Regions from separate parts of the Candidatus Clostridium stratigraminis genome, predicted to be linked through region 2. Evidence: riboswitches for the same ligand, from Rfam matches in the RefSeq annotation. Region 2 holds a riboswitch; the other holds the start of a gene.

Region 1 (5,477 bases), on a different contig from region 2:
ATATTTTGAGTAAAATAGCTTTGATTTCTGATAGTTCCTGTGATTTAACAGTAGAGTTAATAAATAAATACAATGTAAAAATAATGCCTTTAAGAATTATTTATAAGGAGAAAGAGTATATAGACCGGGTTAATATTACTCCTAAAGAGGTGTATGACTACCTAAATATAGAAATCCCAACTACCTCAATGCCTTCAATTCAAGATATGGAAAACATTTATAGCACACTTGAAATGGAAGACTTTACTCATGTTATTGCTATAACAATTTCTTCAGGCTTATCTGGGACCTTTAATGCAGTTAAGCTTGTAAGTGAGAATCATCCAAATTTAATAACCTGTTTATTTGATTCCAAAACCCTTTCTGCTGGATTGGGTGCAATAGTTGAGGAATGCGGTAATCTTATAAATGAAGGTAAAAGTTTTGAAGAGATAGTAGATGAGCTCCCCTCTATTAAAAGTCGCATTTCGGTATACTATGTGGTAGAAACCCTAGAATATTTAAAAAAAGGCGGCAGAATAGGTAAAGTGTCTGCTACTATTGGAGAATTTCTTCATATAAAGCCAATAATATCAGTTGATGAGGAGGGTAAATATTTTACTTATGCAAAAGTAAGGGGAAGAAAGCAGTCTATAAATAAATTAATAGATATTGCTAAAGAGACAATTAAAACTACCAAAGCAAAGCTTTTTGTTCTGCAAGGAGGTGCCCTAGAGGAAGGTAAAAAGCTTTATGATTCCTTCTTAGGCGAAGCCAATTTAACTGCTCTTCATTTTGGAGATATAAGTCCTGCCTTAGGTGTTCATACTGGCCCAGGCCTTTTAGGAGTGGTTGTAGTAAGGGATGTGTAATAGTTGGATAGAGATATAAAAGCTGAAGAAAAGCGGCTTTATGAGGAATATAAGCAAAAACTAAATGAGCTTAAAAGGATTAAAAACGAGAAAGAGGCTGTTGGTCAAGTTTTTACAAAGGGCCTTCTTCCTTTATATGTTCTCTATATTCTAAGCTTAGGTCCCACAAATGGTAATGATATATCACATAAAATCGGAGAAAATACCAACGGCAACTGGATTCCTAGTACTGGAGGCATATATCCCCTATTGAAAAAATTTGAAAAAAATAATCTTGTTATTGGTAAGTGGGATGATGAAAAAAAGAAAATACAAAAAATATACACCTTAACGGAAGAAGGAATTAAAGAATTTGAAAGTAAGAAAACACTTTTGAAGGAAAAAATTGAAGAAGCACTAGAGGTTTTTAAAATTATTTATAATGACTTATATAATAAATAACCCGATGTTTCTCTAACTTTTATATTACAAATTAATTTTTTTCAAATAGCCCTCAAAGTATTACTAACTTTTAATTTAATTGAATAATTAAAAGACAATAGTCAAAAATAATTATGATTACTATATTAAATATATAAACCTTTTTAATATTTAATATAGTTTATATTAAATTAGGAGCTGATGAAATGGCTACAGGAAAAAGCAAAAAAGGTATTGTAGGAAAGGTACCTATGGCAAACAAGAGAAAAGGACCAGTTGGTGAAGGAATAGATATAATGGATAATAGCCTAACTAATGCTCATGACATCGATAAAACTATTAAGAATAGGAAAGAACGCTAATGCAAGGAATAGTAATTGAAGTGTTTAGTACTGAAGCATATGTTTCCCTTCCTGATGGTAGAAACATCAGCATCGGTTTAGCTCATTTACCTTCGAATGTAAAAGCTGGTTCTACTATTAACTTTGAGCCTAGTAAGCTTCAAATGGTTAACCACACAATTGGTCAGATTATAATTTAAAAATTATTGTTAAAAGCTGCTAAATATATTATAATGGATGTAAATAAATATTTTTGTGCTAGGGGTGCCTATAGGCTGAGAAAAGGATTTAATCCAATAACCCTCATACCTGATCTGGTTAATACCAGCGTAGGAAAGCGATTTTGTTAGATATAAAACCGTATTCCAAAATACGGTTTTTTTATTTTACTTAATAGTGTGGCGATATTATCTAAGGCGTTTCTTTCACAACAAAGAAAAGAGGAGAGTTTGTATGAATGGTTTTAGTTTAAAATTTTCAGGAATTGATTTTAGTGGTATTAGTCAAGGGTTTGCAGATGTCCCCAAACATCCATCGGCAATTTTCGCTATTATTGGTTTAATAATATTAGCAGTTATTTTTATTAAAGTAAAAAATATTAAGTTCTCAACCTCAATAATTACAAATGTGGGGGTTGCTCTTGCATTAGGAGCAGTTTTAAAAATGGTTAAATTTTATCAAGCTCCTATGGGTGGCAGTGCCACACTAGGAAGTATGGTACCCATTTTTATTATTGCCCTATTTTATGGACCAGAAATTGGTTTTCTTACAGGAATTATTTTTGGAGTAATTGATTTTATTCTAGCACCATATATATTACATCCTGTGCAAGTTCTTTTTGATTATCCTTTAGCTTTTTCTGCTATTGGTATAGCTGGCTATTTTAGAAATAAGTCAAAGTTCACCATGCTTGCTGGAGTACTTATATCTATTGCTGTAAGATTTATTTTTCATTTTATATCTGGTCTTATATTCTACGGCAGCTATGCTCCCCAAGGTATGTCTGCAGCTTATTACTCCTTTTTCTATAATTTCGGCTACCTTGCACCAGATGCAATTCTCTGCTTAATTGTACTTGCTATACTGCCTTTAAAACAAATATTTTCAGTAATAAATAAGCAAAATATATCTTCAGTTAAAAATTAATTTTTAGCTCAAGAAACCTAAAATTATTATATTATTTTTAAAAAAGACACTGAACTATTAAAATTCAGTGTCTTTAATATTCTTTAGGATACAGAAATAGCATTTACCGGGCAGGACTCTTCTGCTTCCTTAGCACTTCCTTCAGCATCAGCTGGAACTGTATCAGTAATAACACCAGCCTTGCCGTCATCCTCCATTTCAAAAACCTCAGGGCATAAGGATGGACATAATCCACAGGAAATACAAGTCTCTTTATCAACATAAGCTTTCATAAAAATCCTCCTCTTTCTTAAAGAAAATGCAAAAATTTATAATTAACAATAATATTGTTTCCTATATTAAACTAATTATAACAAAAATTATTGTAGGGTCATGAAGTTTCTTAATAAGTCATTATATTCTGAGGATAGATTAATAAAGTCTTCAATTTTTCCACTTTCCATGCTTTCTACTAAGTCAAGGTCAATTGGAAGCTCTGCTATTAAAGGAATTCCTAAGATTTCCGCCTGTTCTTTGCCGGATTTTTTACTAAATACCTTTAGCTTTTCACCGCAGTTTCCACATTTAATATAAGACATATTTTCTACAACACCAAATACCCTTATCTTCATCTTTTGTGCCATAATAACTACCTTTTTAACAATCATAGTAACCATATCCTGTGGAGTAGCTGCTATTACAACACCATTAAGAGGAATGCTCTGCATAACTGTAAGTGCTAAATCCCCTGTTCCAGGAGGCATATCTATTAATAGATAGTCAAGTTCTCCCCATTCAGTATCTCTAAACATTTGAGTCATAACGCCAGTAAGCACTGGACCTCTCCAAATGACTGGTTGTTCTTCTTCCTCTGTTAATAGGTTTAAAGAAATTACCTTTATCCCAGTAGTTGTTTCAACTGGAATAAATTTAGCCTCTTCTTCAGTTTTACCTTGGACTATATCTGCTCTCTTTTCATTTATACCAAAGAATCTAGGCATAGAAGGTCCTGTTATATCACCATCTAAAACTCCAACTTTGTATCCAAGACTTCTAAGCTTAGTTGCAAGAATACCTGTAACAGTAGATTTACCTACTCCGCCTTTCCCACTCATTACTCCAATTATATTTTTAATGCTGCCGTAGCTAGGAATTAATGCAGAACAGGTAGCTTCATTGCTGCCGCATTTTCCTTTACTAGCACAGTTATCACATTTGCTCATATAAACCCTCCTGTATTCCTTATTTGTACGTAACAATTATCAATTGTTACGCCTCCTGTATTCCTTATTCTGTACACAATGATTATTAATCATTGTGCCTCCTGTATTCCTTTTAAGATAATAACATTATAACACTTTCTAATGAAAATAAATATCATTTATATTTTAAACCTGTATCCTGCTCCCCATAAAGTTTCTACGTATTGAGGGTTGGAGGGATCAGCTTCGATTTTCTCCCTTAATTTTCTAATGTGAACAGTAACTGTAGCTATATCACCTATAGAATCCAAGTCCCAAATACGTTCAAATAATTCCTCCTTGCTAAATACCCTATTAGGATTCATAGCTAAAAGTGTTAAAAGATCAAATTCTTTTGCAGTTAGAGTTACTTCCTTGTTATTTATAAAAACTCTTCTTGAAACCTTATCTATGAAAAGGCCTCTTATTCTAATTTCCTCCTTTTTATTATCTGTTTTACCCATAAGTCTTTCATATCTTGATAGATGGGCCTTTACCCTTGCTACTAATTCACTTGGGCTAAAAGGTTTTGTTATGTAATCATCAGCACCCAGGCCCAAGCCTCTTATTTTATCAATATCCTCTTTTTTTGCCGATACCATAAGAATTGGAATATCCTTTTCTAAGCGTATCTGCTTGCATATTTCAAAACCGTCCATTCTAGGCAGCATTAAGTCCAGGATTATCAAAGCATAATCCCCGCTCTTTCCTCGATTAAGACCTTTTTCCCCATCTTCCTCAATTTCAACTTGAAAACCATCAATTTCTAAATAATCTCTTTCAAGCTCTGCAATGCTTCTTTCATCTTCAATTATGAGTATTTTCTTCATATTATCCCACTACCTTTTTATATATCTTTCTGTCTTAATGTAAAATATATACTTGTTCCTATTCCTTCAGTGCTCTCAGCCCAAATTCTACCGCCATGTTCCTCAATAATTAGCTTTGCAATTGCAAGTCCAAGCCCGCTGCCTCCAGTTAATGTATTTCTTGATAAATCTGCTCTAAAAAATCTATCAAAAATATATGGAATATCTTTTTCCGGAATACCTTGCCCATTATCTTTAATTTGAAATTGTATATAGTTATTATTTTCACTTAAATTTATTTCAATTTTTCCTTTATCTTTTTTTGTGTACTTAATAGCGTTTTCTACAATATTAGTAATTACTCTTTTTATTCTCTCTCTGTCAGCTAAAACAGTACTGCTGCCCTTAATATAATTGTGATATATTAATTCAAAGTTTTTCTTTTCTAAATCTAATTGAAGTTCTTCCACACAATCTAGCATATAAGAAGTAATGTCAGTTATTTCAAAATTAAAGGGAAGTTTATTTAAATCAAGCTTTGAAAATAAAAATAATTCATCAATGAGCCTGTCAATATCAGTAGTTTTGCTATAAATGGTCTTAATATATTTATCCATCTTTTCAGGTGATGCCGCTACTCCATCCATAATGCCTTCAACATAGCCTTTAATGGCTGTAACAGGTGTTTTT
Region 2 (5,477 bases):
TTGTCTTGTGGTGTTTCTAGCCATTATACCACCTCCACTTCATCGTGTATTTCGTTAAAGTCTTTAAACTGCTCACAGTATATATCGTAGTATTTGCCCTTTTTAGCTATAAGCTCATCATGTTTTCCACTTTCAACTATATGACCATCTTCAACATACAGGATTTGATCAGCATTTTTTACCGCTGAAATTCTATGAGCTATTATAAAGGTTGTAGCAGCTTTATGACTTTCATTTAAGTTTTTAAGAAGTCTATATTCAGTTTCCATGTCTAGCGCTGAGGTTGCATCATCCAATATTAAAATATTGGAATTCCTTATAAGAGCTCTAGCAATGGATAAACGCTGTTTTTGACCACCTGATAGACCTATTCCTCTTTCACCAATCATGGTATCAAAGTTACTTTCTAATTCCTCAATAAAATCTAAAGCACAGGCTAATCTGCAGGCTTCTTTTATTTCCTCCATAGTTGCATTTTCACTTCCAAATCGAATATTTTCTTCAATACTAGCTGAAAATAAGAAAGTATCCTGCTGAACTACGGACATTTTACTTCTCAAATCTTTTAAATTTACCTGTCTAATATCATTGTTATCAATATAAATTGCACCCTCACTTACATCATAATATCTGCCTATAAGATTAACTATTGAGGATTTGCCAGAACCTGTAGTTCCCATTATGGCTACAGTGCTGCCAGCCTTTACTTTTAAATTTACATCTTTTAATACATAATCTTCTTTGTATTTAAAGGATACGTTTTTGAATTCTATATCTCCTCGAATAATAGGCAGCCTTAAGGAGTCTTCACTATCCGTAATGTTAGGCTTTATATCCATAATTTTTGCAATCTTTTTTGCAGAAGCATTAGTTTGAGCAATTAAATTTGTAAGCCAGCCAAGCATTCTCATAGGCCACACAAGCATCCAGATATATCCGCTGAAGGCCACTAAAGTACCTAAAGACATTGATTCCTTCATAACAAATATTCCACCAACTGCAACCAGCAGCACTATTGATATATTTGTTAAAAATTCAATTGGAGGAAAGTAATCTGCAATTATTCGGTTCTGCTCCATGCCTAAATTGAAGTTTTCCTTATTAAGCTTTAAAAACTTCAATATTTCATGTTTTTCTCTAGCAAAGGCCTTAACCAATCTTACACCTGCTATATTTTCCTGGGCAGCAGTATTTAATATAACGCCTTGATCGCTTAATTTTCCATAGGATTCTCCGATTTTCTTTTCAAATTTAAGTGCAAGGTAAGCTATAGGAGGCATTCCTATAAGACATACTATAGTCAGCTTCCAATTTAAAAAGAAGAGTATAGCAGAAGCTACTATGAAATATATGGCATTTTCTATAAATAATCTTATACCAAAGGAGACACTTCTCCATACATTATCTACATCTTCACCTATTCTTGACATAAGCTCTCCAGTGTTCATATTGTCAAAATAGCTAAAGGGCAGAGTTTGAATATGGTCAAATAAATCCTTTTTAATATCTATACTAATTTTTGCAGACAGTACATCAAACAGATATTCTTTAACATAACCAAGCACAGCTCTGCTTAGGGTTATAGATAAGAATCCAAGAAGGATAATCCATAAAAGATTATTTTCACCTCCTATAAATACCTTATCAGTAATTTCTTTCTGGAGATATGGGTTAAACATATCTAATGCTATGGCTAATGTCATTGCAAGTGATGGGATTATAACCATCCATTTGTATCTCCACACATATTTAAGAATTGGTTTCATTCTAATATCCCCCCTTCATACTTTAAGTTAAATTTTTGTTAGAATGAAAAAACCATGGTTATCCCATGGCTTACTAATCTTATAAGTTAGTTTCTTATAAAATTCAAATAAAAAGGCCATGGGTTTTTGCAGCCCATGACCAGTATTTCATATTAATGAAAAACCGTTTAGTATCAAGGTGTGGTCACCGATACGAAGGCAGGGCTACCATATGAAAATTTAGATAATATGCCACTAAATGCCGCACTAATTCCTTTAATGGACATAGCACTGCCATTAGCTCTGTTATTTACGCCGTTCATTTTTTGTCTTTCTACAGCTGACATATTTACTAACATTTTTCCTACCTCCTTTTATAATTAAAAATAACTTCTTAAATATAATACAACCCTTTACAACTTTTGTCAATAATTTTATAAAAAATTTGTTAAAATATTGTGTAAATTTAGAATATGTTCTTAATAATCTATTTATTATATATGATATTAAGTACAAAATTATATTATTATATTGAAATATTTTATGTAATTATGTAAAATGACATTGTAACTAATAGAATATTTTTAGCAGGGGTGCTTTTAGCTGAGAGGAAAATCCAACCCTTAGAACCTGATTTGGTTAGTACCAACGAAGGGAGCGTAACAAAATTAGCCAAATGTCTAATTCAATGTGCTGCCTTGCAGCACATTTTTTTACTTTATAGGAGGTTAAAGCCCTAAATGGGCTTTAACGGGCAGTTTGTGAACGGAAGCGAGTGGTCTTAAACTACTCAGTGTTCCGACTAAAAGGAGGAAAAAATGAAAAAAGTATTAACAATAGCTGGCTCAGACAGCTGTGGAGGAGCAGGAATACAGGCAGATTTAAAAACCATGAGTGCCTTAGGCGTTTATGGCATGAGCGTTATTACTGCTGTTACGGCACAAAATACCACAGGGGTATATGAAGTCCAAGAAATAGATAAAAAGGTTATAGAGGCGCAAATAAGGTGCATTTTTGAGGACATCGAAGTAGATGCAGTAAAGATAGGAATGGTTTCAGATGCAGAAATTATAAAGGTTATAAGAGAGCTTCTAATAAAATATAAAGCAAAAAATATAGTGCTTGATCCAGTAATGGTATCTAAGAGCGGTTATTTTCTTTTGAAACCTGAGGCAGTAAATGAGCTTAAAAATCTTATTGCAATTGCTGATATAGTTACTCCAAATATTCCTGAGGCAGAGGCTTTAACAGAGCTTAAAATTACAAGTCAAAAGGAAATGGAGCTTGCAGCATTAGATATTAATAAATTAGGTGTAAGAAATGTTCTAGTGAAGGGTGGACATAGATGCAATGATGCTAATGATGTACTATTAACAGAAGATAAGTTTCTAACTATTAATGGGCACCGAATAGCCACTAATAATACTCATGGAACAGGATGTACACTTTCCTCAGCTATTGCGTCTTATATAGCTAAGGGATTATCAGTAAAAGAAGCTGTGATTTTATCAAAGGAGTATATTACTAAGGCTATCGAAAATTCATTTCCTATTGGTAAAGGAGTAGGGCCAGTTGGTCATTTTGTAGAAGTCTATAAGAAAGCAGGAGTTTCCTATGAAGAAGATTAAAAATTCATCAATGTTTTTACTATGGGTTGGAGCTGCAATATCAATAACTGAAATCTATACTGGGGGCATTATAGCTCCCCTAGGTTTAACAAAGGGCCTTTTAGCAATTATTATAGGACACCTAATTGGTACTGCCTTTTTAGCCTTTGGAGGATATATTTCCTTTAGAGATAGCAAGAATGCAATGGATAAGGTTAGAGACTCTATGGGAAGTATTGGTGCTAAGATTATTGCACTTTTAAATATACTTCAGCTAATAGGTTGGTCGGCCATTATGATAATTCAAGGGGGGCGTGCTTTAAACAGTGTTATACCTGGCTTAAGCTTTAACTTCTCTCTTTTATTTATGGCACTGGCAGTGTTTATATGGGCTTATTCCTTTAATAACTATTCAAAACTTGTAAATGATATATCTGTAGTGGTATTAATCATTGTTTGCATATTAATGTTCTTTAAGGTTCAAGGTTCTGCCCCTGCAGCAATAAACGGTACTATGAGTTTTACTACTGCTATAGAACTTGCCATTGCAATGCCTGTATCCTGGCTTCCTCTTATAGGAGACTATGCAAAGGATGGAGAGAGCAAAGAGGGGGTGCTTATTTGGAGCTTTTTGGGTTACTTTTTTGGAAGCGTATTGATGTATGCCTTAGGTCTTTTAATCACCGTTAAATCAGGAAAGGATGTAATAGTGTTTATAGCTGGTACTGGTCTTAGTGCTGCAGCTACATTGGTGATTGTGCTATCAACTGTAACTACAACTTTCATGGATATTTTTTCAGCAGTTATTTCATCTAAACAAATTATTAAAATTAAAAATGAAAATAATTATATAATTTTGTATTCAATAATTGCAACTATTATAGCTTTTATTTTCCCAATTGAAGGCTATCAAAATTTCCTTTTAACAATTGGAAGCATATTTGTACCAGTTTATATTATTGTATTTTCAGAATATGCCTTAAAAGGGAACTGGAGCAATAAGGGTTTAAATATTATTGGTCTTTTGACTGCTGCATTGGGTACATTGATTTACAACTATTTTAATAAAGTTGCCTTTGGTATACCTACGCTATTGGTATTTGTTATTTTGATAGTTATTTATTATTTACCAAGGAAATTAATTAATAAGCCTTTAATTCAGAAAAATTAAGGTACTTGTTAACACAAATAAAAATAATAATTTTTTAAAGGAGAAGATTAGTATGATTAAAGAAGCTGCAAGTGTTATTACAAAGGTAAGAAATAAGGTTCCACTAGTACAAGCAATAACAAATTACGTTACTGTAAATGACTGTGCAAATATTTTATTAGCATTTGGGGCATCACCTGCAATGGTTGAAGCCTACGATGAGGCTTATGATTTTGCAGCAATATCTTCAGCTATATATATAAATTTAGGAACCTTAACTAAGGAACAAGAGGAAGCAGCAGTACTAGCAAGTATTTCTGCAAAGGTTAATAAGGTGCCTGTTGTGCTTGATCCAGTTGCCTGCTCAGCAATTCCACGAAAGAACTTAGTTATAAAAAGGATGCTGGAGCTTGGGAGAATTGATGTAATTAAAGGAAATGGCGGGGAAATAAAATTTTTAGCAGGACAAGCTTCAAAGACAAGGGGAGTAGATTCAGTTGATGATGGAGAAGGTCTTGAAAAGGCATGTGTAGACCTAGCTCAAAAGTACAACTGCGTTGTGGCAGCAACAGGTAAGGAAGATATTATTACAGATGGTGAAAGAGTGGCTATTATTCAAAATGGAGTAGAAATGCTTACGAAGATTACAGGAGCAGGCTGCATGCTTGGAGCTCTTTGCAGTGCTGCTGTTGGTGCAGAAAAAGACAGCTTTATTGCTGTAGTAAATGCAGTACTTTCTATAAACTTAGCAGGTGAAGCAGCTTTTAAGGAGGTTCAGCTTCCAGGGAGCTTTAGAACAAAGCTAATAGATAATGTTTATTTACTTTCTGAAGAAAGATACGCAAAGGAAGGAAAGGTAATATGGAAATAGATTATAGACTATATTTAGTTACTGATAGAGTTTTTTTAGGGAACAAGAGTTTAAAGGACGCTGTAAGTGAAGCTATAGAAGGTGGAGTAACTTTTATTCAAATA

Evidence for each region. Region 2 has a riboswitch for thiamine pyrophosphate ahead of thiD (bifunctional hydroxymethylpyrimidine kinase/phosphomethylpyrimidine kinase). Riboswitches for the same ligand answer to the same signal wherever they lie in the genome.
Region 1: another riboswitch for thiamine pyrophosphate. It lies ahead of thiT (energy-coupled thiamine transporter ThiT); the one in region 2 lies ahead of thiD (bifunctional hydroxymethylpyrimidine kinase/phosphomethylpyrimidine kinase).

Annotation. Positions count from the first base shown of each region.
Region 1 is NZ_JBJHZZ010000007.1:33,130-38,606, forward strand. It holds gene ACJDUG_RS11085 (DegV family protein) at 6-851, shown strand; gene ACJDUG_RS11090 (PadR family transcriptional regulator) at 855-1,292, shown strand; gene ACJDUG_RS11095 (hypothetical protein) at 1,478-1,633, shown strand; gene ACJDUG_RS11100 (hypothetical protein) at 1,633-1,812, shown strand; TPP riboswitch at 1,863-1,965, shown strand; gene thiT (energy-coupled thiamine transporter ThiT) at 2,066-2,758, shown strand; gene ACJDUG_RS11110 (ferredoxin) at 2,842-3,030, opposite strand; gene ACJDUG_RS11115 (Mrp/NBP35 family ATP-binding protein) at 3,118-3,960, opposite strand; gene ACJDUG_RS11120 (response regulator transcription factor) at 4,119-4,808, opposite strand; gene ACJDUG_RS11125 (HAMP domain-containing sensor histidine kinase) at 4,826-5,477, opposite strand, start outside.
Region 2 is NZ_JBJHZZ010000013.1:6,619-12,095, reverse strand. It holds gene ACJDUG_RS14315 (ABC transporter ATP-binding protein) at 1-24, opposite strand, end outside; gene ACJDUG_RS14310 (ABC transporter ATP-binding protein) at 24-1,766, opposite strand; gene ACJDUG_RS14305 (hypothetical protein) at 1,940-2,104, opposite strand; TPP riboswitch at 2,325-2,419, shown strand; gene thiD (bifunctional hydroxymethylpyrimidine kinase/phosphomethylpyrimidine kinase) at 2,564-3,373, shown strand; gene cytX (putative hydroxymethylpyrimidine transporter CytX) at 3,360-4,523, shown strand; gene thiM (hydroxyethylthiazole kinase) at 4,576-5,373, shown strand; gene thiE (thiamine phosphate synthase) at 5,364-5,477, shown strand, end outside.